4 regions of the Lysinibacillus sp. BF-4 genome follow, and region 1 is predicted to be linked to each of the others. Evidence: riboswitches for the same ligand, from Rfam matches in the RefSeq annotation. Region 1 holds a riboswitch; each other region holds the start of a gene.
The links. Region 1 has a riboswitch for S-adenosylmethionine ahead of CH76_RS06510 (Na+/H+ antiporter NhaC family protein). Riboswitches for the same ligand answer to the same signal wherever they lie in the genome.
Positions count from the first base shown of each region.

Region 2: another riboswitch for S-adenosylmethionine. It lies ahead of CH76_RS14015 (methionine ABC transporter ATP-binding protein); the one in region 1 lies ahead of CH76_RS06510 (Na+/H+ antiporter NhaC family protein).
Region 3: another riboswitch for S-adenosylmethionine. It lies ahead of CH76_RS11930 (methionine ABC transporter ATP-binding protein); the one in region 1 lies ahead of CH76_RS06510 (Na+/H+ antiporter NhaC family protein).
Region 4: another riboswitch for S-adenosylmethionine. It lies ahead of CH76_RS09795 (methionine ABC transporter ATP-binding protein); the one in region 1 lies ahead of CH76_RS06510 (Na+/H+ antiporter NhaC family protein).

Region 1 is NZ_JPUW01000014.1:1,628-9,407, forward strand. It holds gene CH76_RS06490 (hypothetical protein) at 471-890, opposite strand; gene CH76_RS06495 (ATP-binding cassette domain-containing protein) at 1,500-2,366, shown strand; gene CH76_RS06500 (hypothetical protein) at 2,363-3,019, shown strand; gene CH76_RS06505 (hypothetical protein) at 3,019-4,137, shown strand; gene CH76_RS06510 (Na+/H+ antiporter NhaC family protein) at 4,159-5,439, opposite strand; SAM riboswitch class I at 5,505-5,605, opposite strand; gene CH76_RS06515 (metal-binding protein ZinT) at 5,767-6,465, shown strand; gene CH76_RS06520 (YitT family protein) at 6,580-7,419, shown strand; gene CH76_RS06525 (hypothetical protein) at 7,435-7,780, shown strand, end outside.
Region 2 is NZ_JPUW01000050.1:2,479-10,258, forward strand. It holds gene CH76_RS12220 (SEL1-like repeat protein) at 1-1,319, shown strand, start outside; gene CH76_RS12225 (MetQ/NlpA family ABC transporter substrate-binding protein) at 1,335-2,153, opposite strand; gene CH76_RS14010 (methionine ABC transporter permease) at 2,165-2,821, opposite strand; gene CH76_RS14015 (methionine ABC transporter ATP-binding protein) at 2,822-3,823, opposite strand; SAM riboswitch class I at 3,885-3,988, opposite strand; gene CH76_RS12240 (hypothetical protein) at 4,100-4,495, opposite strand; gene CH76_RS12245 (cell wall metabolism sensor histidine kinase WalK) at 4,569-5,945, opposite strand; gene CH76_RS12250 (response regulator transcription factor) at 5,939-6,619, opposite strand; gene aceB (malate synthase A) at 6,912-7,780, opposite strand, start outside.
Region 3 is NZ_JPUW01000046.1:7,841-15,620, reverse strand. It holds gene CH76_RS11945 (M20 family metallopeptidase) at 1-1,182, opposite strand, end outside; gene CH76_RS11940 (MetQ/NlpA family ABC transporter substrate-binding protein) at 1,184-2,050, opposite strand; gene CH76_RS11935 (methionine ABC transporter permease) at 2,066-2,728, opposite strand; gene CH76_RS11930 (methionine ABC transporter ATP-binding protein) at 2,725-3,735, opposite strand; SAM riboswitch class I at 3,843-3,946, opposite strand; gene speB (agmatinase) at 4,029-4,874, opposite strand; gene speE (polyamine aminopropyltransferase) at 4,867-5,715, opposite strand; gene speD (adenosylmethionine decarboxylase) at 5,715-6,146, opposite strand; gene CH76_RS11910 (aminotransferase class I/II-fold pyridoxal phosphate-dependent enzyme) at 6,146-7,633, opposite strand; gene metK (methionine adenosyltransferase) at 7,630-7,780, opposite strand, start outside.
Region 4 is NZ_JPUW01000030.1:172-7,951, forward strand. It holds gene CH76_RS09785 (MetQ/NlpA family ABC transporter substrate-binding protein) at 1-707, opposite strand, end outside; gene CH76_RS09790 (methionine ABC transporter permease) at 759-1,427, opposite strand; gene CH76_RS09795 (methionine ABC transporter ATP-binding protein) at 1,424-2,443, opposite strand; SAM riboswitch class I at 2,529-2,633, opposite strand; gene CH76_RS09800 (thioredoxin family protein) at 2,693-2,992, opposite strand; gene CH76_RS09805 (toprim domain-containing protein) at 3,005-3,334, opposite strand; gene gcvH (glycine cleavage system protein GcvH) at 3,388-3,768, opposite strand; gene CH76_RS09815 (arsenate reductase family protein) at 3,850-4,203, opposite strand; gene CH76_RS09820 (acyl-CoA dehydrogenase family protein) at 4,303-6,075, opposite strand; gene CH76_RS09825 (acetyl-CoA C-acetyltransferase) at 6,100-7,272, opposite strand; partial or broken gene CH76_RS09830 (3-hydroxyacyl-CoA dehydrogenase/enoyl-CoA hydratase family protein) at 7,293-7,780, opposite strand, start outside.

The DNA.
Region 1 (7,780 bases):
TAAAAATTTATAAAATAGTGTAGAAAATGCACCTATCCCTTTTAACATAGAAGAAGTACATTTCCTCTTGTAGCATTATATTATTATTTGAAATCTTCTCCTAAGTCATCCGCTCTAATGAAATTTAAATCATCAAATCCTGCTTGAATTAAAATTTCTTTTCTTTACAGACCATTAAGAGATTTTCGATAATCACACACGACTGACGAAGCATGACTTTCTTCAAGCTTAGATTCTGTTCTTTATGGTAACACAGATATTAAACGAAACATCAAGTATCACAATCACTAGCGTTACCTATATAGATATTACAGAAAATTTTGAAGAAGACGATGGCAAAAGAGAATTTCTCAACCTTAAAATTACTGTTATATTGGCATAAAACCATAACCGCAATATTATTACTTAACTGTTGAGATGCTAAGAAATGCATAAAAAAGACCCCCAAACGAGGAGGTCTCAAATAAAAATTATTTAACCAAATCCACCAACTGATTAGTTACTTCTTCTGAGATGTCATAAACGATGTGTGTATCATTAGCATTCATTAAGATACTTGTTTTCCCTTTCTTCCCAAGCCATAAATGATAAACCTGCTTATCTCCATCTGTATAACTAACAGATAAATCAAATTCAGGTTCAACAATGGATACAATACCATTTCTCTTAATAGCGTTTGAGATAGCATTGTCAAATATATCAAGCGTTTCTTTATCTTCATATTCTATTAAAAAATCATCTGTATTAGCTTTACCAAATCCACTTGATTTAGAAATATTGACCTTTGATATATTTGTATCGGAATGTTCATTACTGTCTTTTGATTGGCAACCAATAAGACTAATGGATATTAACGTCAATGACAAAACAAATAACATAGTTTTTTTCATAAAAAACGCCTCCTAATATATTTTTAAATTTAGATGAAGGTAAGCCTCTTACAAAAAGCGAAAAGTCTTTTTTAATATCCTCCCCTATCTTTTGTTTTTAAGTAAGCTATTAACAAAAAATGGATCACTTACTTATCACCAAGTACTTATTTTTTCGGTAGATTTATGTTCTTTATACTCCTAATATTCAATAACCGTTACAAGTTTATGCCCTAACTTAAGCGAATCTCTCACTTGTCAAACATATTAGAGCTTTTGTTATACTTTTTCCAGTAGTATACTACATATATAGTTTTACACGTCAGAGTATCTCTCGATATCTAACCAATGGCTGGATAGCTTATAAATACTAAAGTACAAATCATTAGTAAAATATATCATAACTATGTATACATGCAGTCAACCTAATGTATGAAAACTCACAGTTTTAGTAAGCTCTGCACTCATAATTTATTTCATCCTTCCATTATATGCACTAAAAAATATCAACGTGTTTAATAATAGCATATTACCACGTATTCTTTCCATGTGTATTGTTTGGACAAAGAATTATCATTTATCATTTTGTTCAATTGGTATATATTGAGAAGTGAGAATGGAGGGCTTTTTATGAATTTACTAGTTAAAAATATTACCAAGCATTATAAAACACCTGTACTTCAAAATATAAGCTTTGAAGCCACTAAAGGTGTCATTGGTTTGTTAGGTGAAAACGGCGCAGGAAAAACCACGCTCATTGAAATAATTGCTACACTAACGAAACCTACAAATGGTTCAATTTTATACGATAACCTATTAGCCAGCGAACATTTATACGAGCTAAGGCAACAGATAGGCTATTTACCACAAAACTTTAATTTCTTTCCCTCTTTAAATGTTGAGGAGTGCTTAGCCTATAGTTGCCGCTTAAAAGGGATTTCCAACAAACAGCAACGTACTGCTGAAATCAATGAAAAAATAGAATTCGTAGGACTAGCCTCTCAGCGCAAGAAAAAATTCAGCGAACTGTCTGGTGGCATGAAACAACGACTGGGTATCGCTCAAGCGTTGTTAGGAGATCCTAAACTATTAATTGTTGATGAACCTACAGTCGGGCTAGATCCAAATGAACGTGTTGCTTTTCGCCAATTACTAAATAACCTTGGACAAGAGCGTCTTATTATTTTATCTACTCATATCATTGAAGATGTCGCCATGACTTGCGAAAAAATCTTGCTACTCCATCAAGGAAGTATGAATTATTATGGTAATATTTCGGACTTCATTAAACTTGCAGAGGGCAAAATATGGTGTTACGAAGGGGGTACTCTACTACCCGAAATCGCTACACACGGTAACATTATTGCATCGCGTACCACTACAAAAGGGATAAGTGTTCGTTTTATTGCTCACCAACAAATCGCTACTAGTCAATTAGCGATACCTACATTAGAAGATGCGTACATTTATATAAACCAAAAGAAGGTGTCTTTATGAGTACTGAGCTAAAATTACTTTCAAAGCAATGGGGATTACTAATCGCATTATTTATCATTTGGCTTCTTCCTCTTGCTTTATTATGGTTAGAAGGAATAGAAAACTTAACCGATGCATGGTACGGCTCACTACAATTACATATTATTTTATTTATACCAGCTACCCCCATTATTTTAAATACATTATGGACTGGTAGATTGCAACGTTATGAGAAACAAGTTGTGATTTTTCACTTACATACACCAAGCCTTTACTTCTTCAATAAACTTCTAGTCACTTGGCTTGTAATTAGTACCTTACTCTGTATATTTTATAGTGCTTTTTGGTTTATCACTTTATCAATCCCACTCTACTTATTGTATGCCACTCTGCTACAAATTTTAATAACCATTGCTTTAGTTGTAACACTAACAGGGTTTTTATCACTCTTATTAGGACGCACTCTTTATAGTATTATACTGATTATTTTATATTTATTAGGTAGTATTCAATTTTTACAAAATCCTATGTTTGCATTGTGGTTCAACCCTAACCTCATAGAAGAAATGATGATACAACCCAGTTTTATAATGCAACGCTTAGCTTTAATCATTTGGATAGGGCTACTTTTATTTCTTGCAGCGCCTCTTTTCAAGCGATTGGTGGTGAGCTAATGTTTCACCTTTGGCAAACATGGTTCGCTGTATTATGGAAAGACTATTATTTATGGGGCTATTATAGTATTGTATTAGTTTTATTTGCTAGCCATTCTTTATTTCAATTACAAGAACAGCATGCCCTGATTCCTTTTTACGGATTATTAATTTCTCTATTAACTATTATGATTTTACAACTACATCAATCATTCATGATGGATAAAATTGTACGTGTTGTTACAAGTAACCCCCTGTTAACTAGTTTTCGGTTACTATTATTTTGTTTAATATGTTCACTTCCTACTTTAATTTTACTATCAATAGAAGTGAGACGATTATTTCCAGATACACCATTTATACTATTATTAAGTTGTATAGCACTGTTCGCCCTATTCGCTATAGCATTAGGCTGTTGTAGCTCTTTATTAACTACTAATTTAGCTGTCGGTATTATTGTTGCCCTATATTTTTCATTATTTTTATTACATGGCTACCAACTTGAACGTTTTACTTACATAGCACCCACACTAAATTTCATGTACCCTGATTACCCCAACCCTTGGAATAGCCTTGCCATTATATTAATTAGCCTTTTTCTCATTGGGTTTTACTTTAATAAACACTATGATTTCACTACAAGAGACCGAAATCGATTACGCTCACTCTTACTAAGCATTATATTTATATACATCTTAGTTCCTTTTGTTGTATCACATCATGAAAAAAAAGCACCTACTGTACAGATGCTTATCGAAAATAAGCTAGCGATAACATATACCGGCGTATCTACAAAACAAGCACTCCATTATGGCCAAGCAGTACTCAGCACAGTAGATGTATTACAACAAGCTGACATAGATGCTGTTGTAACAGATGTAACAATAATATGGCAACACGAGCTACCAAAAGGAAAAGATATCGAAAACATCGTTGAGCAGCAAGGAACAACTTTAGTTATTCGTCCTTATTCTCGGAAGTTTTTCGAATTTAACTATGGCTACCACATTGTACGAGATATTACAGCACTATTTGTACACGATGAAACAGACGCTCGCGCTATTGAACAACATGTAATACAAAAAAACCAATACCATCTCTTTACACCTACTAAAATTAAACGAGCATCACCTCAATAAAAAAACGTTCAGCTACTTCATTTAGCTGAACGTTTTTTTAGGATAGCCAATCATAATAGCAACTGCACCACATATACCAATTAATACAGGGTAAAAGGAGTACGGTAAAATATTGATTGGTGAAATACCTGCTAAGCTAGCGGCCACTAAAAATTGAGCGCCGTACGGTAATACGCCTTGCACCATACAAGAAAAGACATCCAATAAACTAGCAGCCTTACGCGGCTCAATATTGTACTGCGTGGCAATGTCTTTTGCTAGCGGGCCTGCAATTAAAATAGCAATCGTATTATTAGCAGTAGCTAAGTTAGTAAGGGCAACAAGCCCAGCAATGCCAAACTCCGCACCTTTACTGGTCGAAATTCGCTTCATAATCGCTTGCAAAATAAATTCAATCCCACCATTAAATTTAATAATCTCTACCATGCCTGCAATTAAAATTGCAAGAAAGGCCATATTATACATACCTGCCATACCATCGCCCACTTGTTGTATAACATCCAGTAACTGATAGCTACCATCCACTAGCCCCACTACACCTGCAAGTGTAATACCTAGTGTTAACACAAAAAATACATTCATGCCCATAAGTGCCAACACAATGACGATCAGATACGGCACAATTTTAATTAAGCTATAGTCAACATGTGTAATAGGCGCCGCTTCGCCCCAAGTTAAAACCCCAAAAATCACACTTGTCATGAATGCCGCTGGTAGTACAATCCAAAAGTTAACACGAAACTTATCTTTCATTTGCGCACCTTGCGTACGTACGGCTGTAATCGTTGTATCCGAAATAATAGATAAGTTATCACCAAACATTGCGCCACCAATAACAGCTGCTGTCACAAGTGCTACAGCAAGCCCTGTGTGCTCGCTAATACCTAAACCAATTGGCACAAGTGCAACAATCGTACCTACTGATGTTCCCATCGCAAGTGAAATAAAACAGGCAATTATAAAGAGCCCAATAATTAAAAAGTTTTGCGGGATAATGGATAATGCAAAATTAACCGTTGCATCTACTGCACCCATGCCTTTAGCTACGCTCGAAAATGCGCCTGCTAGTAAAAAAATTAATGCCATCAACATAACATTACTATTACCTGCACCTTGGCAAAAAATGTCGACCTTCTTCGTAAAGGGCACTTTGCGATTCATCGCGAGCGCTACCATCGAAGAAATAGTTATTGCTACAATTACGGGAAATGCATAAAAATCCTTTAACACAATACCTGAACCAATAAATAAAACTAAAAACACGAAAAATGGGAGCAATGCCCATGGATTGCCTTTCTTCACTACTCACTCTCTCCTAATCTAAAAAAACCTCTTCTACAAAAATAAGAAGAGGTCAGTGGACGCTCTTCTTATCTGCCAAGCTATTGCTTGCTGGATTTAGCACGGTAACTGATGTTCCGCTGCCGAGATTTCATTAGGCCAGTCCTTCCATCTCTCTTTATAAGAAGTTATTACGTTTTTCCTTTAATACTAAAGGAAAGCACGTGTATTGACAATGCCTATCCGTGTTTTATTTTAAATCGTAATGATTACTTTTTGTATTGACAGATACAACTCGCCGTTTTATACTCATAAAGCGTAATGATTACTAATTAGGAGGTTTTACATGTGATTAATAAAAAGGTATGGGGCTGTACATTAGCTTTAAGTGCATTACTCGTAGGTTGTGCTCAAGCCAACACACCTGCAAAAGAGGAAGAAGCACCGCAGCATGAACATAGCCATGAGCATGAGCACAAACACGAACATAAGCATGAACACGCGGAGCGTAATGACATAGCAGCAGGCTATTTTAAAGACACCCAAGTAAAAGACCGTGCGCTTACGGATTGGCAAGGCGATTGGCAGTCCATCTATCCTCTATTACAAGATGGTACACTTGATGCTGTATTTGAACATAAAGCTGAACATGATCCAAGCAAAACACCAGAAGCTTATAAAGCCTATTATGAGGAAGGCTACAAAACAACAACAGAACGTATTGTCATTGACGGGGATCAGGTCACCTTTTACGAAAATAATCAGCCACATACCGGCACATTTGCTTATGATGGCTATGAGATTTTAACTTATGACAAGGGTAACCGCGGGGTACGTTATATTTTTAAACAAACGGGTAATGTCGAAGGTGTCCCTGCCTTCATTCAATTTAGCGACCATATCATTGCTCCGCAAAAATCAGGGCACTTTCATTTATACTGGGGAGATGACCGCGCTAAGTTATTGGAAGAAGTTACGCACTGGCCAACTTACTTCCCTGCCGCTATGACAAAAGATGATATTTTACATGATATGCTTGCACATTAATCCAAACAATTTGTAGCTACGGCTGCAAATTGTTTTTTTGTCGATTTTCCTTGGTCATTACTGGGTAAAATACGTTATAGTAGAAATTGAGTGATATAGAAAGCAGGTGGGAAAATGAAGGACTTCCTCAAAGACTTGACCATGCTAATTATTGGTTCGTTCATTTTCGCGTTAGCCGTCAATTTATTTGCTATTCCTAATGGTTTAGGTGAAGGTGGCGTTACAGGTATTACGATTATTGCGTACTACTTATTTGAATGGGCGCCGAGTATTGTCAGCTTCGTTTTAAATGGTATTTTATTAGTCATTGGTTACAAATTTTTAAATCGTAAAATGGTAATCTATACGATTATCGTCATTTTTTTATTGTCGATTTTCTTACATCTTACAGAGTCTTGGCATATTTTATCAGATGAGCGTATTTTAAGCGCAATTTTTGGTGGTATGTTCTCTGGTGTAGGGATTGGCTTAATTATTCGTGTGGGTGGCTCTACAGCAGGCTCTACTATTTTAGCGAAGATTGCGAGCAAATATTTAGGCTGGAGTGTTAGCTATGCCCTATTATTCTTTGATTTAATTGTGGTAGGTGCTTCTTATTTTGTTATTGGACTAGAGTCTGTGATGTTAACAATTGTCATGCTGTATGTTGGTACAAAATCTATGGAGCTCGTTATTGAAGGATTTAACCGCAAAAAAGCGGTAACGATTATTTCGAAAGAACACGAAGCGATTGCTGAGCAAGTAACGTATAAAATGAATCGCGGCGTTACGGTGCTATCAGGTTATGGCTATTACACGAAGCAAGAGAAAAATGTACTGTATATCATTATTAGTAATCAAGAAATTGTTAAGCTCAAAGCTTATGTGCATAAGGTTGACCCTAATGCCTTTATTACCATTCATGATGTACGTGATGTATTTGGCGAAGGGTTTTTAAATTTATCAAATAGCTAATAAGGAGGGCTTTTAATGCACGAGTATAGTATTGATGCAAGGCGTAATAAAATTTTATTTTACCTTTCTCTATTAGCTATTGCACTTGCTAGCACCATTAGTGCGCTCTTGCATAACTTGCCTTTTGTAACAATTACTATTCCCGTTACATCCTTTACATTCTTTTTATTATTTGTACGGATTTTTAATACTAAGTTATGGCGCAAACCCTCTTACCAACGGATTGGCATTACTAAAACGCCTGATTTAAATGGTGAGTGGCAGTGCGTACGCTTTAATGAAGTAACAGGTGAGCAAACGACATGCACGTTACGTATTAAACAAACTTGGACTAAAATCCGCTTCGAATTTAAACAAGAGG
Region 2 (7,780 bases), on a different contig from region 1:
AAGCGCTATATTATTATAAATTAGCAGCTAAACAACAAGATGCTAATGCGTTATTTAGTTTAGGGCTACTGTATCACGTTGGCAAATTTATTACTCAAGATTACCAACAAGCCATGCATTATTATCAACAATCCGCTGCGCTAGGCAATGCCGATGCCACGTACCATATCGGTGTCTTGTACAATCAGGGGCTAGGTCGCACTATTGATTTTAAAGAAGCCTTACATTGGTTTACGCTCGCTGCCGAAAAAGGTAATACGAGTGCACAAAATAATTTAGGTTTTCTATACTACAATGGCAATGGCGTTCAAAAAAATAGTAACACAGCGATTCATTGGTTTGAGCGTGCGGCTAAAGCAGGCGATGCCAGCGCACAATATAATCTTGGTTTTATTTACCGAAAAAGCACTACCATTGCACAAAATAATAAACTCGCTGCTCATTGGTTTACGCTTGCTGCCTTACAAGATCATGCCAATGCTCAATTTCAATTAGCTTTACTGTATCAATTAGGGCAAGGGGTCGAAAAAAACATCGATGAATGTATGAAATGGCTCAAACTTGCCGCAACAGAAGATCACATGAATGCACAATTTACACTTGGTATGCTTTATCGTCAACAAGGGGACTACATACAAGCTGCACAGTGGTTAACGTGGGCAGCTGAAAAAGGGCATCTTCCTGCAATGTATGACCTTGGGCTCTTATATTTATATGATGAGCCAGTCATCAAAAAAGCCTTACATTATTTCGAAAAAGCGGCTGCTGCTAATAATGCTAACTCACAAGTCGCCTTAGCTAAAATGTACCTACACGGACAAGGGGTCGAAAAAAACACTGTACTTGCCAAACATTGGCTAGAAAAAGCGGTTGCCCAACAGCATCCCGAAGCAGCACTACAGTTAGGTTACCTTGCCCAAACTATGCATGACCAACAGCAAGCCTTGCATTACTTCCAACTGGCCGCACAATTTGGCAATGTCCAAGGACAATACGAGTACGGTAACCTTTATGATAAAGGCATCGGCGTTGCTCAAGACTATATACTCGCTGCACAGTGGATTAAAAAAGCGGCAGATCAAGGGCATATTAAAGCTCAGTTTCAACTTGGACAAATGTATTATTTTGGACAGGGTGTGCCAAAAGACGCCAAACAAGCAGCTAAATACTATCGTATTGCCGCAAATCATGGACATAGTAAAGCACAATATCAATTAGGGATGCTATATAAAAAAGGTATTGGTGTCGCACAAGACTATACCGAAGCTACAAATTGGCTAAAAAAATCATTGCAACAAGAAAACCCGTCGTCTCAATAGACAACGGGTTGCTTTTTATTTCATCCACTCTGGTTTACCAAAGCCTTTAAATTTATCATCAATAATTTTTTCGAATGCTGGCGCTTCAATAATTTCAATAATATCTTTTGCAAATTGCTTATCTTTATTTTCCGTTTTTACAGCTACTACATTACGGAACTGGTCAGACGTATTTTCTAATGCAATGGCATCCAATAAATCTAATTTCGCAGCTAATGCAAAGTTACCTGGTACAGCTGCAATATCTGTACTTTCAATAGAGCGTGGTAATTGCCCCGCCTCTAACGGTAATACTTTTAAATTTTTAGGGTTGCTCGTAATATCTTTTTCAGAAATTTTTAAAGCCTCGACACTTTCATCTACTTCAATTAAACCTTGATCTACTAATACACCTAGTGTACGTGCTGCATTGACAGGGTCATTAGGAATAGTAATTTGAGCGCCATCTGTAATTTCTTCTACAGAAGCGAATTTATTAGAAAATAAACCTAATGGTACTGTTGGTACAATAATTAATGCAGATAAATCCATCTTATTTTCTTTTTCAAAGTTCTCTAAGTAAATCGTATGTTGGAATAGGTTAGCATCAACCTCACCGCTATTTAATGCATTATTTGGTTGGATATAATCACTAAACTCCGTAACTTTAACTTTATACCCCTTTTTCTCTAACTCTGGTACAATTGCTTCTTTTAACATATCGCTATAAGGACCTGCCGTTGCTCCAAATGTTAATGTTTTATCATCATCTGCTTTTTCTGTTTTTGCGTCACCGCATGCACCAAGTACAGCAACTACTGCTAAAGTTAATAACGCTAAAATAATCTTTTTCATTTTATTCTCTCCTATCGTTTGTCTACTTTAATTGATAAACGGTCACCCGTTATTTGTATAATTTGTACTAAAATAATAAGAATCGTCACTGTAACAAACATCGTAATATTGTCATAGCGGTAATACCCATAACGAATGGCAACATCACCAATGCCACCCCCGCCTACAAAGCCCGCCATTGCTGAGAAGGCCACTAAATTAATAAGGGTAATTGTTAAACCTTGGATAATACCTGGTTTAGCTTCAGGCAATAAAACATCTTTAATAATCATTTTAGGTGTTGCGCCTACTGCTATAGCCGCTTCAATCACACCTTTATCAATTTCTTTCATGGATGTTTCAACAAGTCGAGCAAAAAATGGAATCGCCGCAATTGTTAATGATACACTCGCTGCTGTTGGCCCATAGGCATTGCCAAATAAAATAAGACGTGTTAATGGAATCAGTGCTACGATTAAAATAATATAAGGTATCGAACGCACAATATTAATCACAAAACCAAATGAGGTATGGACTAATCGATTTTCTAAAAACATACCTTTGCCTGTTACAAATAATAAAACACCTAAAGGCAAACCAAGTAATAGCGCAAAGAAAAAGGCAATACCAATCATATACAGTGTTTCCCCAAAAGCTTTAATCATCTCAGGACCTAAACTACCAATCATTTATAGCACCTCCACTTCTACATCTCGACTAGCAATATACGCCAATGCTTGCGTAATAGTTGCCTCATCTCCGTTAACTTCCATAATAAATGTCCCTAATGGGCGCTCTCCAATATACTCAATAGCTCCATGGATAAAGTTTCCTTGTAACTTAAACTGTTGTAAGGCATCCGAGATAATCCCCTCGCCTGCAGTTTCGCCTTTAAATAATAATTTAACAAGCGTGCCTGTGCATTTTTCTACAATATGAGGAGGTATATCAAATGACACTACATTAGAAATAAAATGCTTTGTCAGCGGCTCTTTCGGATGGGCAAATAAATCATATACAGTACCTTCCTCAATAACTTTGCCGTCTTGCATAATCGCCATACGATGACAAATTTCTTTAACCACTTGCATTTCATGTGTAATCAAAACAATGGTTATCCCTAGCTCTCGATTAATCTTTTGTAATAAATTTAAAATCGCCACTGTCGTCTGTGGATCGAGTGCACTCGTTGCTTCATCACTTAACAGTACTTCTGGGTTATTCGCAATCGCTCTAGCAATCGCTACCCGCTGTTTTTGCCCACCACTTAACTGAACAGGGAAGGCTTCACTTTTATCTTGTAACTCCACCATCGCCAATAATTCATGCACTCTTTGTTTAATTTGATTTTCCGGGAATTTTGCTGCTCGTAACGCAAAAGCAATATTTTCATATACTGTTTTTTGCTGAATTAAATAGAAATGTTGAAATATCATTCCGATTTTCAAACGAGCTTGTCGTAATGCTTCACCTTTTAATTTAGTAATGGCTACATCATTTATTTTAATGTCACCCGAGGTAGGTTGCTCTAATAAATTAATGCAACGAAGTAAAGAACTTTTACCTGCGCCTGAGTAGCCAACAATGCCAAATATTGTCCCTCTATCTATTGTTAAGCTCACATCATCTACGCCAGTAACCTTAGTGCCACGTGACTTATAGACTTTTGTTACATTTAAAATTTCAATCATTACTATCCTTCCTTTCCAATAAAAAACTTCTTTCAACTAGATTGAAAGAAGTCCACGTACACACTTATCTTTCAGAACTACTTGTCCTGCAGGATTTAGCACCTACCATAAAAATGGGGTTGCTCGACTTCACAGGGCCTGTCCCTCCGTCTGTCTTGATAAGATATTCATTTGTTGTTACTTAGATTAAGCTATTATATAAACTATGTCAACAATATTCAGAAAATATTTTAAAATAAAAAAAGTAGCCCTCTAGTAGAGCTACTTTTTAGCAAATTATGCTTTTGATTTATCAATAAAGAATGTTACAGCTAGGAATAACGCAAAGCTTACTAATAAAATAGTACCGCCTGCGATAAAGAACACTAAGTTAACAACTTCGCTAATAGCGAAAGGTTTAACATAAAATAACCACATACCAATACCTAAACCAAAGGCACCAATAATACCTGTAACTGCTTGAGCTGTTACTAATTTTTTAATACGAACTTCGTAGTTTTTATAGAAAATGCCCCAAGCAAACATACTTAACCAACCAACAAGTAAAATATGCACATGCACTGCCTTCATTGCGTAGCTACCTGCGCCTGCCATATGAGAACCTAAGTAAGCACCAAATAATCCAAAAATCGCTGCTAAGCGAATTAAACGAATTGCCCATTGTTTTTCCATGGTTAATTCCTCCATTACTTTTGTTATTACTTGTAGTATAAATTCCCAATATGAACTTTATATGAACTCCAAATTACATCTTAGGTAGTGTTATTTTCACAGTAGTTCCCTCTCCTAAAACGCTGGTTAAATCAATATGCCCTTCATGTTTTTCTACAACTTGCTTAACAATAGGCAAACCTAAACCCGTACCGTGCTTCGTACGAGATGCATCCGCGCGGTAAAAACGTTCAAAAATACGCGCGAGCGCTTCCTCACTCATACCAATACCTGTGTCCTGTATTGTCACAACTACATCATCTACTGTTTCTTCAAGGGTTAGTTCAATATAAGCGCCCTCTTCACTATATTTAATAGCGTTAGCAATAATATTATCCCAAATATTTTGTAGTAAACCTGCATCCCCTTTAAACATCACAGGCGCAATCGTATAAGAAAAATCAATATGGTGCTCCTCAATCTGCCAGCGATATTTGCGCACAGTATCCTTTAATTGCGCACTTAAATCAAAAACCTCACGCTTTGGCTTACGCGTAGAGCTATCTAGTGTAGTTAGCACTAATAATTGCTTTGTTAATTTGGACAAGCGCTTGGTTTCAATTTCAATAATCTCACCATACTCCGCGCGCTCTTCCTCAGTTAAATTAGGTTGCGCTAATAAAGTTGCATATCCTTGAATATTTAAAAGCGGAGATTGAAAATCATGCGATACATTACTAATAAACTCCTTACGCATTTCATCATTTTCCTGCAATTGATCCGTCATTCGCTTAAAGCTATTAGCGAGCTGTCCAATTTCATCAACACGCTCAATTTCTAAAGGTGCATCAAAGTTTTCATGCGCAATATCACGTGTAGCTAGTGTCAATTTTTTTATAGGATTAATGATTGTTTGAGCCAATACAATAACACCAATTAAGCTTAGTACAAACATTGCTAACATAAGAGCGCCTAAAATACGATGCACTTCAGAAAATAGCAACTTAATATTAGGGCGCATAAACAATGCATAATCTTCACCCTCATAAGTAAAAGGTACACCAATTGTATTGACAAGCTCATTCGCAAAAAAACCCATCACAAATGTTTCACGTGGAAAATCGCGCATCCCATGATACGTAGTGCCAGACATTACACTCTCAACTGTACTTGTTTCAAGCGCCTTATCTCGAAAAGTACCGCCATAAAATGTTTTAGTACCATCATCCTTAACGACATAAAGCTGATAACCTGTTTCGCCGAGCATCGTAAAATAATCATCGAGCTTCTTTACATGCTCTTGCTCAATATAAGCTACCATCGTCTTGGCAATCTCTACGTTCTTTGCATCATTAGGTGCTTTAATAATTTGGTGATAGTACGTATTCGTAAAGAAAAAGCCCAGCAATAAACTGCCGAGCATTAATAATAGCGTGGTAAGTGCAAATTTACTTGAAAGTGTTTTTAACATGCACCGTCCACCTCTAATTTATAGCCAACACCACGCACTGTCGTAATGGCAACACAGTTTGTATGCTTAGCAATACGCTCTCGAATACGTTTAATATGCGTATTTAATGTCTGCTCATCTCCTTCATAATCAAAGCCCCATATTTGCTCCATAATAGTAGCACGAGGAAATACTTGATTAGGGCGTGAAGCAAGCAATGCTAATAACTCAAACTCCTTTAAAGGTAGCATTAACGTTTGGTTACCAATCGTCACCTCAAAGCTACGTCGGTCAATAAACATATCTCCCACTTCAAAGGTTTCTTGGTTCTTTTTATCAAAGCGACGTAAAATAGCAGCAACTCTAAACAACAACTCACGCGGCTCAAATGGCTTAACAACATAATCATCAGACCCTGCCGAAAAACCCTTCTCTTTATCTTCAAGCTCACCCTTAGCTGTTAATAATAAAACAGGAATATTGTAATCTTCATTTAAAATCTTTGTAAGTTCAAAGCCATTCATGCCTGGCATCATTACATCTACAATAGCTAAATCAGGTAAGGTTGTATCTAATTGCTCAAGTGCATCATCTGCACAACTCGCTTGAATCACTTGATAGCCTGCCTGTACGAGATGGATATTTACTAATTTTAAAATATGTGCATCATCATCTACAACTAAAATTGTGTTCATACCCTTCCTCCTCTACTCTTCATAGTCTTACTATAGCAAAAAATACGTAAAATATACGGCTTAATGAGCTCATACTCGCAGTAAAGTCAAAAAAGCCTTATAGCAAGTTGCTACAAGGCTTTCTTCCCTTATTATCTAGACCCCTTTGTCTAAACCTTACACGTTTCTCTGGCATTCCTACTGTCGAGGGGTAAGTCTGCCAATATCGCTAGCCGCATTCGACAACAGCATTGCGATGGTTTTGAATGTTATATGTTAAAATTAGGAGAGTTGTTCTGTGACTTTTACTGACTTAACTTAACTTTGCGTAACCTGGTAGTGTTAAGAACTCAACAAATTCATCTTGTGTAATTAAAGATTTGAATAGTTCAGCCGCCTCATCATAACGACCACTTTCATAAGCTTGTTCCCCAACAGCCTCTTTAATTTTCACAAGTTCTTCGTCTAAAACTTCTAACACAAAGCGTTCTGTAATACCGCGTCCGTCTTCTAAAATACCTTTGTCATGACGAATCCATTGCCAAACCTGTGTACGAGAAATTTCAGCAGTTGCTGCATCCTCCATTAGGTTATTAATTGGTGCTGCACCTTGCCCACGTAACCATGACGCAATATACTGTACACCTACGCTACAGTTTGTCTGTAAGCCTTCGATTGTAATCGTACCATCTGGCACAGCTAACAAATCATCAGCTACAACATTAACATCCTCACGTTTTTTATCAATCTGATTCGGTGTTTTCATAACATCATCAAACTGCTCCATCGCGATCGCAACCATACCTGGATGAGCAACCCATGTACCATCATGACCGTCAGTAGCCTCGCGACGCTTATCCTCTGCAACTTTCGCAAATGCAGCTTCATTTGCCGCATCATCGCCTTTTACTGGAATTTGTGCCGCCATACCACCAATTGCTGGGGCATTACGTTTATGACAGGTTTTAATACATAATTGCGTGTAAGCGCGCATAAATGGTACTGTCATCGTTACCTGACCACGGTCTGGTAAAATCACATCTGGCTGATTGCGCAGACGCTTAATATAGCTAAAGATATAATCCCAACGTCCACAATTCAGCCCAGCTGAGTGCTCACGTAGTTCATATAAAATTTCGTCCATTTCAAAGGCAGCCATAATGGTTTCGATAAGTACTGTTG
Region 3 (7,780 bases), on a different contig from region 1:
CTTATTGCTTTTAGCTAAAGTAAAGTCACGCTTTGCTTGTGCTAAAAGCTCGCTGTCTGTTAATAAACGGTAGCCCGTTGTTGCCAAGGCCTTAGCACCAATGAGTAATGCATCGTCACCTTTTGCTGAAGCCGCTGCTTCTCTAAACTCATCTGTATGTGCAATTAAATCTTCATCGCCAATTTTAATATAAGGATGAGCAGTAGGCACTTCATAACTAATATTGCCTGCATCTGTTGAGCCAAGCCCTGTTTTTGTAGTGTATACCTTCTCACCTAAGTCACTTAACTCCTCTGCTAAAATGCTATCAAGCGTTGCGTTAAGTACTAAATCTTTGACCTCATTTTGGAAGCGCTCAATCTTAACTGTTGCTCCTGTTGCAAGTGCTGCACCTTCTGCAATTGCACGCACTTTGGCCGTTACCTCCTCCGTCTTCGCCCAAGTTGAAGCACGAAGGTAAAAGCGAGCCGAAGCATAAGCAGGGATAATGTTTGGCGCTTCGCCTCCATTTGTAATAATACCGTGGATGCGTACGTCACTTGGTAGTTGCTGACGCAGTGCATTGATGCCTGTAAATAATTGAATGACCGCATCTAGTGCATTAATGCCGTGTTCTGGTGCGGCTGCCGCATGCGCTGCTTGTCCATAAAAATGAAAATCTAACGGATTAACTGCCAATGATTCGCCTGTTGTTGCCGTACGACCTGAGGGGTGAATCATTAATGCCACATCAATATCTTTTAAATAACCATGACGTACAAAGCTTCCTTTGGCACTCCCATTAGGGCCACCCTCCTCAGCAGGTGTACCAAGTACCACAACCTTGCCACCTACACGCTTTGTTTGTTCTGCTAGTGCGATAGCTGCTGCTACGCTCGTTGTACCAATAATATTATGTCCGCAAGCATGACCTAAGACGGGCAACGCATCATACTCAGCTAAGTAAGCAATCGTCGCTCCCTCCTTGCCACTATCAAAGCTCGCATAAAAGGCTGTTTCGTGCCCTGCTACATTGCTTTCTACTGTAAAACCTGCCTCTGTTAATAACTTAGCTAGGGCTGCGCTAGCAAAATATTCTTCGTTCCCAATTTCAGGTTTAGCATGAATCGCATGACTAGTTGTTAGCCATTTTTCACGACTTTCTTCTATTATATTGTCAATCGTTTGTAAAGTTGTCGGCATATCAATTACCTCCCTGTAGGTCTGTTAAAATTTTCGCTAGTTCTTGTGGTGTACGGTCAATGACAATCGCACCTCCACCAAGCTCTTTGTTTGCTGCTTCGATTACTTTTGGGTCATGGTAAAGTGCTACAATTCGATTTAGCACTTCGTTATCTTTATTAGCCTCACGCGCTGCAAAAACATTAATGTAAGGATCTGCACTATCGCCGTCCTCAATATAAATTGGGTCATCTAATGGATGGAAGCCCGCTTGAACTGCTACACCATTATTAATAAGTGATACTGCTACATCCTCTAGTACACGTGGTGTTTGTTGGGCAACCATCGGTAAAATCTCAAGGTTTTTTGGATTTTCTTTAATATGTGTAGTGTCGCCAAATAATCCTGCGCTAGCATCTAATGTAAGTAAACCTGCTGCCTCTAATAGACGTAAGGCACGCCCCTGATTTGATGGGTCATCCGGAATAGCGATTTTATCGCCATCTTTGATTTCTGAAATATCAGTAATTTTAGTCGAATAAATACCAAGTGGTGCAATAAATGTTGAGCCAATTGGTGTTAAATTTGTTTTGTGCTCTTGTTCAAATTGGCTTAGGAAAGCAATATGTTGGAAGGAATTTAAATCTACATCGCCATCTGCTAATGCTTTGTTAGGTAATGTATAATCCGAAAACTCTTTTAGCTCTACGTCAATGCCTTCTTCTTTAGCTAGGCTCTTTAATACTTCCCACTGTTCACCGTCTGTACCTGTTACGCCAATTACAACCTTTTTGTCATCCTCCGCTTTTGGTGCGGCATCCCCTTTATTACATGCGGCAAGCACTAAAGCCACTGCCGCTATTACTACTACTAATAGTTGTTTTTTCATTGTTATCTTCTCCTTTTATCTACGTAAAATTTTTCGTGAAATTTTATTACCTAGCCATTGTGACAGCTGTACTAAAATAATTAAAATAACAACTGTTACAACAATTACGCTCGTATCAAAACGCTGATAGCCATGGGTCATTGCGACGTGCCCTAAGCCACCGCCACCTACTGTTCCTGCTACTGCAGAAAAATCAATTAAGCTCACTGTTACAAAAGTTAAACCTAAAATTAATGGTCCTAGTGCCTCTGGAATGAGCACCGTACGAATAATTTGAAACGGACTAGCGCCCATTGCTTCCGCAGCTTCAATGACACCAGGGTCAATACTGATAAGGTTATTTTCCACTACACGCGCTACAACAAATGAGGCTGCAATCGTAATAGGGAAAATCGCTGCTGCTGTACCAATAATTGAACCAACTACGAGGCGGGTTAGTGGCGTTAAGGCCACTAACAAAATAACAAAGGGTATTGGACGAATAATATTAATGCCTAAGTTTAAAATAAAGGATACCCATTTGTTTTCTAAAATACCGCCCTTGCGTGTCACAAATAAAGTTAAGCCGATAATCGTACCAATGATTGTACTAAAGGCTAATGTTGTTAATACCATCGTTAGGGTTTCAAATGTAGCCTCTACAATGCGAGGCCAAAATGTTTGCCAATCTACCTTCATGCGACTTGCACCTCCTTCACCTCTACAATTTGTTGTAATTCTTGTAAGACTTGGGCTACTGCGACTGGCTGACCTTCAAATGAGACGATCAAATTGCCGAAGAAGCGTTGCTGTAACTCTTTGACTGTGCCGTAAATAATATTGACATCAACATTATGTTTACGCGTAATCTTGGATAGCAATGGATCACTTGCACGGTCTCCTTTAAAAATAATGCGATACAATTGCGTATCACTCCACTGCCCCAGCAAATGAGCTGATGGTAAATCCTGCTCCGTAGCGCGAATGAAACGCTGTGTAGTAGGATGCTGTGGATTTGAAAATGTTTCGAAGACGGTTCCTGTTTCAATAACCTGCCCTTCTTCCATTACTGCCACGCGATTGCAAATGGCTTCGATAACTTGCATCTCATGTGTGATAAGCAATACCGTAATACCTAGCTCACGGTTAACCTTTTGGATGAGCTGTAAAATATCTGCTGTAGTATTAGGGTCAAGTGCTGACGTAGCTTCATCACAAATTAAGATGCTTGGTGACGTTGCTAGTGCTCTTGCTATACCTACACGTTGCTTTTGCCCACCCGACAATTGCTCTGGGTAATGCTTGGCCTTTTCTGTTAAACCAACAAAGGTTAGCAACTCATTAACACGGCGTGTTACCTCGCCTTTAGCTACTCCTGCAAGCTGTAGTGGGTAGGCAATATTGCCAAACACAGTGCGTGAGGTAAAGAGATTAAAGTTTTGAAAAATCATACCAATGTCTCGGCGTTGCTCACGCAATTGTTTTTTACTTAGCACTGTAATATCTTGCCCATTAATTGTGACCTTGCCCTCCGTTGGCTCCTCTAGTAAATTGACTAGGCGTAGTAATGTACTCTTACCTGCGCCACTAAAGCCAATAATGCCGAAGATGTCGCCTTGCTCAATTGTTAAGTTAACATCCTTAACGGCTGTAACCTCTCGATCCTTAGTAGTAAATGTTTTAGTAACATTATGAAATGTAATCATATAGCTGCTCCCTTCTCATATCAGTAGGAGAAAGAAAAAAATCCTTCTTTCTCCCATCTATGAAAAGATGGAAAAAAGAAGGATTCAGAAAATATACCGAACCACTCTTCTCATCTTTCAAACATAGACGTTTGCAGGATTTGGCACAGTGTTAAGAAAACCTGTTGCCGAGATGTCATAGGGCCTGTCCCTCGATCTCTCTCGATAAGAAATTGTGTTGTTATTTAGTTTTTTAAGTTGAGTATCACTTTACAGGCTACTGTTTTAGAAGTCAACCGTTTTTTGAAAACTTTTTATTTTGTAATTGTTAACAGCATCTCACGAATTGTTTTGCAGGCTACGGCTGTAGATGCACCAGACACATCATATTGTGGTGACAATTCCACCACATCTGCAGATACAATATGATTAAGTTGTTGAAATAATTTTATTGCTGCTAACAGCTCTGTATAGCTGATGCCACCTGGCTCAGGCGTACCTGTACCAGGAAAAACAGCAGGGTCTAATACATCTAAATCAATCGTAATGTAAACAGGCTTATCCTTCAATTGCTCAATCGTTTTGGCTAAAGTTGTTAACGTAAATTTTTCGAGATGTGTGTGCGTCTTCGCCCACTCAAACTCCTCACGTGTACCTGAACGAATGCCAAATTGAAAAATACGACCATCGCCTAAAAAATCATGGCAGCGACGAATTACTGAAGCATGTGACAATGGCTCACCCATATAATCATCACGCAAATCCGTATGCGCGTCCAAATGAATCACATGAAGTTCAGGATATTTTTCGTAGGCCGCTTCAATCGCAGGTAGGCTTACTAAATGTTCGCCGCCTACCATATAAAACATTTTATTAGCTGCTAGCACCTCTGTACAATAATCTTTAATTTGCGTCATCACTGCTTGCGTATTACCAAATGGCAGCTCTAAATCGCCACCATCACAAATCGCTACATCTTCTAAATCTGCATCCAAATAAGGCGAGTAGGTTTCAAGCCCATAAGAATCAGGTCTAATCGCTTGCATCGCAAAGCGCGTGCCTGGGCGAAAGCTCGTTGTACCATCAAAAGGTACACCAAATAATATTGTCTGTGCTTCTTCAAATGAAGCGTCACACCCAATAAAGTTTAAATTATTCATGCCCTAACTTCTCCCTTACATAGCTCGGTAATGCAAAGGCACCACGGTGTAAATCCGTATTATAATACTTTGTTTGTAACCCGTAGCTCTGCCATTGTTGCTCATCAATTTGCAGTGGGCTTAATGACTTTGAAGCAAAGCCAAATAGCCAGTGACCTGATGGATACGTTGGCATGTGGTATTGGTAAACATGTGTAATTGGGAAGATAGCCTTAATTTTGTGATGTGCTTTTTTCATATTTTCGGCATACTCTGCAAAGTAAGGTGACTCATGTTGATTAATCAAAATACCATCATCTGTTAACACACGGTGGCACTCCTCATAAAAGGCTGTAGTAAATAAACCCTCACCTACTGAGATAGGATCAGTAGAGTCTACTAAAATTAAATCAAAAGATTTATCTGCCGCATTTTTCACATAGGCTAGCCCATCTTCAAAGTGTAGCGTCATGCGTGGGTCTTCCTCTACGCCTGCTGCTGTAACAGGTAGGTACTGCTGGCTCAAACGAAAAACACGTTCATCAATCTCTGCCATTACAACATTTTCGACAAAGCCATAGCGTAATACTTCACGCGCTGTACCGCCATCACCACCACCAATAATTAGTACATTTTTGATATTCGGATTTGTTGCCATCGCAGGATGCACAATCATATCATGGTAAATAAATTCGTCTTTTTCGTTAACCATCATTAGCCCATCTAGCGTAAAGAACGTGCCAAACTCCTTACCTTGGTAAAAATCAATTTTTTGAAACGGTGTTTGCTCTGTGTGTAAATGTGCATCATAAGCAATCGAAAATTTACACTCGTCACTCCAGTCCTCGGTATACCACTTCATTACATAACGCCCTCCAGTTGTACCTTAACTTGAATGTTTTTGATTTCCTGCTCTGCATGTAAACGGATTTTATCCGCCATACCTCGAGGGATTTCAAATGATTCTGTTTTACTTGCTTTTAATTTTTCGGCTAAGTAATCTGCTGCCATCCATGGATTTACAGTCTCTCCGCAAGTATAAACATCCACAGAAGCAAAGCCGTACTCCGGCCATGTATGAATCGTTAAATGCGACTCCTCAATAATGACTGCGCCTGATACGCCGTAAGGATTAAAGTGATGAAATACAGACTCCACAATAGTTGCGCCTGAGTAGTCTGCTGCTTCTCGCATATATTGCTCAATTAGTGCATTGTTTTCGATAATTTCACTTGGACAACCATAAAACTCAATTAACACGTGACGACCTAATGTACGTAATTCTAATCCCATTATGCATGCTCCTTTATAACTGTAATATGGTGGGCACTCCCTGCCTCCATAAGTACGTTACCTATTGTTTTATTGTAGTAGTGATACTGCGCGATGACATCGCGTGAGATTTTTTCGCCTGGGATTACGAGTGGTATACCAGGTGGGTAAATCATCAAAGTATCTGCGCTAATACGCCCCTCTGCCTCATCTATAACAATGGTTTCTTGGCTGGCATAATACGCTTCACGTGGACAGACAACAAGTTCATTTACCTCATCAGGTGTAACGTGCAATGATAGCACTGTCATACCTTTAGCATGGTCTTTTTCGATGGCTAGTAGTGCATCTACTAAGCGTTGTAAGCTCGTTGTTGTATCAGCAGGTGTAATAACCGCCATCACCACATAACCCTCAGCTAATTCCATTTGGATATTGTATTGCTCTTTTAATAATGTATATACCTCAAAGCCTGTTAACCCTAGATTATTAACACGCACTACTAATTTTGTCATGTCATAATGCTGTGCAAATCGCTCGTTTACATAAGCTTGTTTTAATACTTCATAATGACCGCCCGCCTCAATTTGCTTAGTGGCCTGCTTAATAAGTGGTAGCAATTGTGCATAGCGCTCCTTACCATGGCACACTAATTCATGGCGCGCGATATCAAGTGAGCTCATTAACAAATAGCTCGCACTTGTAGTTTGTAGCATACCTAATACCTTTTGTACGGAAGCCTTAGTAATGCGCTTTGTTTGTAGCAATAATAACGAACTCTGCGTTAGTGAGCCTGCTGTTTTATGCATGCTTAACGTTACGGCATCTGCTCCACACGCTAGCGCATCTTTACCATTTGGCATAAAGCCTAAATGGGCTCCGTGAGCTCCGTCAACAATGACAGTAATGTTGTGCTGATGTGCAAGTTCACAAATCTCAGTTAACTCACTCATAGCTCCAAAATACGTAGGGTACGTTACTAACAGTACCTTCGCAGATGGATTTGTAGCGATGGCACGCGCCACACTAGCTACTGATACTCCGTGAGCAATACCAAAGTGTAAATCCACCTCGGGCTGAATAAAAATCGGATGTGCACCGCTTAAAATAATGCCATCCATGACAGACTTATGCCCATTACGTGGTACTAACAATGTCTCACCTGGTGCACAAGTTGCCATGATCATAGCTAAAATACCTATCGTCGTACCATTCACTAAAAAGAAGGCCTCATCTGCTCCAAACGCTTCTGCCGCAAGTGACTGCGCTTCCGCAATCACACCTTGAGGATGGCTTAATAAATCTAGCTCCTTCATGGAGTTAACATCTAGCCCTAACACATCCCCAAAAGCTTGTTGAAGTGTATTCGTTGTAGCGCCCATTTTATGGCCAGGTACATCAAAAGGTGTAACGCCACTTTGGCTATAAGTGTGTAAAGCTTCGTACAAAGGCATGCGTTGCTGCGTTAACGGCACTGATGGCGCTAGCGACAGCACGCTTTGCTTCATTGCGAAACACCTACTGCTACCGCCTGTTGTAAAGCCGCTACTTTTGTAGGTTGCTCCCATGGTAGCTGTAAATCCGAACGACCAAAATGACCATATGCCGCTGTGTCAGCATACATTGGCTGACGTAAATCTAACATCTCTATAATG
Region 4 (7,780 bases), on a different contig from region 1:
TCTTCAAGCGCAATCGCTTCTTTCATAGGGTTAATACCGTGATCAAGTGCGAAGTTAGAATTAATTAATACTGCGTCACCCTCATTGTTTTGGTACATTTGTACAAGCATTTCTGGAGAAGTACCATCATCAAATTTAAAGTTTTTTGGGTTTTCAGCGATGTCTGAGATTTCAGCTTTTACTTTATCAACGCCATCTTTTAATTTGATTAAGCCTTTTGCTTCAAGTAATGCAAGCATACGACCATGGTCAGCTACTGAGCTACTTAATAAAATTGTTGCACCTTCAGGTAGCTCTTCTAATGTTTTATAATCTTGTGAGTAAATACCGATTGGCTCGATATGTACACCACCTGCGTTAGCAAAATCATAACCATTATCTGCAACCTGTCCTTCAAAATACGGAATGTGTTGGAAGAAGTTAGCGTCTAAGTCGCCAGACTCTAAATCTTGGTTAGGTAATACATAGTCTGTGTACGTTTCAATTTTTAAGTCGATGCCTTTGTCAGCTAATAACGGTTTAGCTTGTTCTAAAATAACCGCATGAGGATTATCTGAAGCACCTACTGTTAATGTTGTTTCTTCTTTTTTCGTTTCATCATCAGTTGTAGCTGTTTGTTCGTCTTTTTTGTCTTTATCGCTTGCGCCACAAGCTGCTAATGCTAGCACAAGTACTGATAATACTAAAAATGATAACCACTTTTTCATTTGTTGCACTCCCTTTGTGTTTTATATGTTATCGACAATTGTCGGCATAACCTAACGTTTATCAACCTTAGCAGTAATAAAGTCACCAATCCATTGAATAATAAATACGATTAAAACAATAATTACGGTAGCCACTAACATGACATCTGTACGTGCACGCTGAAAACCTTGCATATACGCCAAGTGACCAAGACCACCTGCACCAATTATACCAGCCATTGCTGTATACCCTACAAGTGCTACTGCTGTTACTGTAATGCCTGAAATTAAAGCAGGTAATGACTCGGGAATCAGCACTTTAAAAATAATCGTTGATGTTTTAGCTCCCATTGAACGAGCTGCTTCGATGACACCTTTATCAATTTCTTTTAAAGCAATCAACACCATACGTGCATAAAACGGAGCAGCACCGATAATTAATACGGGTAGCGCTGCCGTAGGTCCACGCATTGTGCCAAATAAAAACTTGGTAAACGGCACTAATAAAATAATTAAAATGATAAATGGTATCGAACGAAAAATATTGACGAATGAGCCTGTTAAAAAGTAAACAACTTTATTTGCCCATACATTATTAGGTGAAGTCAAAAACAATAAAATACCTAGCGCTAGCCCTAAAATAAAGGTAATTACAGTAGCTGCAACTGTCATATAAATTGTTTCATACATTGCCTCGAGCATCTTATCTAGTTGCACATTAGGAAACCACTCAGCTATCATGACATTACCTCCGTTTGGACATCCACATTGCGTAAAAATGCTAAGGATTGTTCGATATTTTTGGCGTCGCCATCAATATGTACGACTAATGTGCCGTACGGTCCTGACTTTGTTTGTGAGATGTTACCATGCACTACGCTAACGCTAACATCATATTGTTTTACTAACTGCGAAATTACAGGCTCCTCTGTACGCTCCCCTACAAATACTAATTTAATTAACTGCCCTGTTGGGTAATGGGCACGAATTGTCGCAAATGTTGCGTTCGTATCCTCTGTACCCGTTAACTGCGAAACAAATCGTTTTGTGATGGGTGCTTGGGGATTACGAAATACTTGGAGCACTTCGCCAGCTTCCACTACTTTACCCGCTTCCATAACCGCTACACGATTACAGATTTTTTGAATGACATGCATTTCGTGGGTAATTAACACAATTGTTAAACCAAGACGTTCGTTAATGTCTACAAGTAAATCTAAAATAGCGTCTGTTGTTTCAGGATCAAGCGCACTTGTCGCTTCGTCACATAATAAAACTTCGGGGTTATTGGCTAACGCGCGCGCAATGCCTACACGTTGCTTTTGACCACCTGATAGCTGCGATGGATAGGCGCTACCACGACCATCCAAACCAACAAGGCTAATTAACTCCTTAACGCGTGCCTCCCGCTGTGCTTTAGGCACACCCGCAATCTCTAATGGAAAGGCAATATTGTCTTCAACAGTGCGTGACCATAATAAATTAAAGTGCTGAAAAATCATACTGACTTTTTGGCGCGCCTCGCGTAGTTCTTTACCTTTAATATGCGAAAAGCGTAAGTCATTAACGATAACCTCACCATCAGTAGGTTGTTCTAAGCCATTTAATAAACGAATTAGCGTACTTTTACCTGCACCACTATAACCAATGATGCCAAAAATCTCGCCTTTATTAATTGTTAGACTTACTTGATCAACTGCTGTGAGAGGACCGCTTTTTGTTGTATATTTTTTTACAATGTTTTTTAGTGTAATCATGAGCGTCAACCTCCTTAGTAGTAAAAACCCCTCCACTGTGTAAATAGGTGGAGGGGTTTGACGTAATCTATACGTGTAAACCGACCACTCATCTGTCAAAGATTGCTCTTTGTGTGAATTGGCACCTTTTCACTTTCGTGTTGGTTGCCGGGCTTCATAGGGCACTTCCCTCCGCCTCTCTTGATAAGAGTTCGATATATGTTTGTTGTTGTTATGAGACACTTTACCATGTACATTTTACAGTGTCAATTAGTTTTTTAACAATTCGTACAAATAAGGTACAGATTGAAAAGCATAGACCTTTTCAGTAATTTTTCCGTCGTCTACAATTAGTAAGCAAGGTACACTTTCAATTTCATATGTCATTGCCAATTGCTCCTCAAAATTTAAATCGAGTGCGCCAACTTTACGATGTGGCACCAAGTGCTTCACAACTTCCATCATGCGCGAGGCCACCTGACACGTACCACACATCGGTGTGTAAACGTAGAGTGCCGCCTTACCCTCTGCCTTATATTGCTCAAATTGCTCTTTTGTCCATTGTTCCATATTGCCACAACCTTATATCCTATCAATTTTCACACGTATGCCTTCACGCGCTAATACATTTGCTAAAAAGCGTTTGGGTGTCTCTGCTACTTGCTTATACATTTTAGTAGTTTGAAGCTGTATTGCCTCAGGATACGTGCGCATCATGAGCTTACGTAAGGCATCCCCTGATTTATCAGCATCAAAAAATGTGTAGAGTGTGTAGTGCTCATAAGGTGCTAGTAGCTCCTCAAGTGCCGTTTGCCCGATTGTACCATTCGTACAAACAATCGTCACGTCCTCCGCTAATACACGTTGCAAGCGCTCTTTATCCGAGCGTCCCTCAACAATAAGACACTTCATACCAACGCCTCCTATAAAAAAACGCCTCCGAAAAATTCGGGGGCGCTGTGTGATTATTCTTGTGTCATTTCGTCGTACTTGTCAGCATCCATTAAATCATCAAGTTGTGCTGCATCAGAAAGCTCAACTACTACCATCCACGCTTGCTCATAAGGAGACTCATTTACGTATTCTGGATTGTCTTCAAGCTCTGCGTTAACTTCTACAACTTTACCTGAAACAGGTGCATATAACTCTGAAACTGTTTTAACAGATTCAACGCTACCGAATGGCTCGTCGATTGTTACTGTATCGCCAACTTCTGGTAGCTCAACGAAAACGATATCGCCTAGCTCAGATTGTGCGAAGTGTGTAATACCGATACGTGCTTTGCCGTCTTCTACTTTTACCCATTCGTGTTCTTCAGAATAACGTAAGTCTTTAGGTGTTGTCATGTCAAAAACCCCTCCATTTTAAATGATACTTTGCACTTTAAGTTTGCCATATTTGCTAAACAAAAACAAGCATGACAAACCTTAGCGCCAAGTTTGTTCAAACGTTTCTTCGTTAAAGCCCAATGTTACCTTTTGGCCATCTGTTACGATAGGTCGCTTGATTAGCATACCGTCTGATGCAAGGAGCGCTAATTGCTCATCCTCCGTCATAGTAGCTAGCTTATCTTTTAAGCCTAGCTCACGATATTTCATGCCTGATGTGTTAAAAAACTTTTTTAATGGCAACTCACTTGCCTGCCAAATCGCCTTTAGCTCCTCAGCACTTGGTGTAGCCTCCACAATATGCACCGCTTCAAAAGCTACATCCTGTTGCTCTAACCATTTTTTTGCTTTACGGCAACTTGTGCAATTTGGATATTGAATTAATGTTAACACAGGTCATTCCCCCTCTTTACAATACGCGTTGAGTATAGCAAAAATTTCGCACACAGGGAACTATAAAAAAAGCAGGCTAGGGGTAGCCTGCTTACGTTATTACACGACGTACTTTTCTGCTTCGATAATTTTAACAGAAGCCTCACGTTTTTTAGTAATTACGTCATACGGTTCATTGCGTGTTAATTTACGTAACGCTGATAGCATCATACGTGCTTGATCACCGTCTGTTGCGTGCAGTAATACAGTTTTTGCCTCTTGCTCAATTTGCGCAAAAGCTTCTTGTGCAAAAATTTCAGTATAGAGCACTTTTTGCGAAGCTTTTTCTACGCCGTCCTTAGCAATAGCTTTAGCTGTACGAATCACTGCCGATTCCATCGCATATAATTGATTAGCAATATTAGCGATGCTCACTAGCACCTCTTGCTCGTCATTTAATTTAGCACCAAAGCGTTGCGCTGCAAGACCAGCAGCTAGCACACCGATTTTTTTAGCATTGCGTACTAAATACTGTTCCTTCGCAAGTGGCTCGTTGCCAATTTGCTCTGGCATCATTGTTAAGATTTCCTGCTGTAGTTGTTGCGCTACTTGTAATAGAGGCAGTTCACCTTTTAAGGCTTTCTTCATAAAAGTACCTGGTACAATCATGCGGTTAATTTCATTGGTACCTTCAAAGATTCGGTTAATACGTGAATCACGGTACATACGCTCTACTTCATACTCTGCCATAAAGCCATACCCACCATGTAGTTGTACAGCCTCATCTACAACGTAATCTAGTGTTTCTGAGCCTACTACTTTTGCAATTGAGCATTCAATCGCATACTCTGCAATGGCTGCCGCAATTGTTTTACCGTCTTTTTGTGCCGCTTCGTCCATTTGACCAAGGCGATCCTCAAACAAACCAACTGTACGGTAGTTTAATGACTCCGATGCATAAATACGCGCTGCCATTGTTGCTAATTTATCCTTTGTTAATGAAAAATCAGAGAGTTTTGTTTTAAATTGTTGACGTTGATTTGTGTATTTCACCGCAAGCTCTAATGCTCGCTTAGAGCTACCCACTGTACCTACACCTAATTTATAACGCCCTACATTTAAAATATTAAAGGCAATGACATGGCCTCGTCCTACCTCACCTAATAGGTTCTCTACTGGTACCTTAGCGTCTTCTAAAATTAAAGTACGTGTTGATGACGATTTAATACCCATTTTCTTTTCCTCTGGACCAACCGATACACCATCATACGCACGCTCTACGATAAATGCCGAGAATTTATCGCCGTCAATTTTAGCGTATACAATAAATACATCCGCAAAGCCTGCGTTTGTAATCCATTGCTTTTCACCGTTTAGTACATAGTGTGTACCGTCTGCCGAAAGTTTAGCTGTCGTCTTTGCACCTAATGCATCTGAGCCTGAGCCTGGCTCTGTTAATGCGTATGCCGCAATAAGCTCACCTGTCGCTAACTTTGGTAAGTATTTTTTCTTTTGCTCCTCATTACCAAATAACACGATTGGTAATGAACCAATGCCTACGTGTGCACCATGTGTAATTGAAAAACCACCTGCTACCGACATTTTTTCTGCAATTAATGCTGAAGAAATTTTATCTAAACCAAGGCCTTCGTATTCCTCTGGTACATCAGCACCTAGTAGACCTAGCTCACCTGCGCTCTTTAATAGACGCACAGAGTGCTCAAATTCGTGGTTTTCTAAATTATCAACATACGGAAGCACTTCATTTGTAATGTAGTCCTCTGTCGTTTTTGCAATCATTTTATGCTCATCTGAAAAATCCTCTGGTGTAAATACGCGATTTACATCCGCTTCCTCAATTAAAAATCCGCCGCCTTTAATAATTTCTGTCATACTAAAAACCTCCCCAATTTGTGTTTAGATTATTTCAAATACGCCTGCTGCACCCATACCGCCACCGATACACATCGTAACAACACCGTATTTTTTACCTTGTCGTTTTAATTCATGTAATAACTTCAATGTAAGAATCGTACCCGTTGCACCTAATGGATGCCCTAACGCAATTGCGCCACCGTTAACATTGACCTTATCAATATCAATGCCGAGTTCTTTCACTACTTGCAGTGATTGAGAGGCAAAGGCTTCGTTGATTTCCCATAAATCAATATCCTCAATTGTTAAACCTGCGATAGCTAACGCCTTTGGCACTGCTACAATTGGGCCAATCCCCATGATTTCTGGTGGGACGCCGCCAACTGCAAAACCTAAAAACTTCGCCATTGGTGTCATGCCTTGCTTCTCTGCTTCTTGTCGGTCCATAACGAGTACAGCTGCTGCACCATCTGATGTTTGAGAGGCATTACCTGCTGTCACACTTCCCTTAACATTAAAGGCTGGGCGCAACTTCGCTAAGCCCTCAACTGATGTACCTGGACGAACCCCTTCATCTGTATCAAAAGTAAATGTGCGTGTTTGCTGTTTGTTAGTAGCATCTACATAATGCTGGGTTACCTCAACTGGTACAATCTCATCCTTAAATTTGCCCTCTTTAATCGCCTTTTCGGCTAATGCATGAGAGCGAACAGCAAACGCGTCTTGCTCCTCACGGCTAACATTATATTTCACAGCCACTTGCTCTGCTGTGTGCCCCATGCTCATATAATATTCGGGTGCTTCTTCAACTAACTTAGGATTTAAACGCACAGTATTACCTGTCATCGGAATCATTGACATTGACTCCACGCCACCTGCAACAATTGCTGTCGCATGCCCCAGCATAATTTGCTGTGCGGCATAAGCAATTGTTTGTAAGCCTGACGAACAAAAACGATTAACGGTTAAACCTGGCACTGTATCTGGTAATCCAGCTAACGCACCAATATTGCGCGCTACATTCATTCCTTGCTCTGCTTCAGGCATTGCACAGCCCATAATAATATCTTCAACTGGTCCATCATAATTTGCTCGTTGTAATGCTTCCTTCACTACTAATGCGCCAAAATCATCAGGTCGCACAGTTGCGAGTGAGCCTCGCTTTGCTTTTCCAATAGGTGTTCTTGCACCTGCTACAATTACCGCTTCACGCATAATCCATTTCCCCCTTTAGCTTAGTTACGTAATGGTTTTCCCTTTGTTAACATATGCTGCATACGTTGCTGTGATAATGGGTGCGCTACAAGCTGTAAAAATGCTTCGCGCTCTAAGTTGAGTAAATATTGTTCATCTACAACTGTGCCATAAGGTACTTCGCCACCTGCAATAACGTAAGCTGATTTTTTAGCGATTGCTAAGTCATGATCACTAATAAAGCCGGACTCATGTAACCCACGAGCACCCATATATAATGTGGCATAACCTGGTGCACCTGTTACTACGACTTTTTCACGCGCTGGTGCTGTATAACCTGCTTCGTATAATGCAAGTGCTGCCTGTTTAGCATCATAAATTTGGTGATCTGGATTTACCGAAACACCGTCAGCAAAATCTAAGAAATTATTATCACGTGCCTCTGCGCCAGATGTCGAAACTTTAGCCATCGCAATTGTTTCGAATACTTTGTTGGCGATAGGTTGATAATCCACCTCTACGCCTGTTG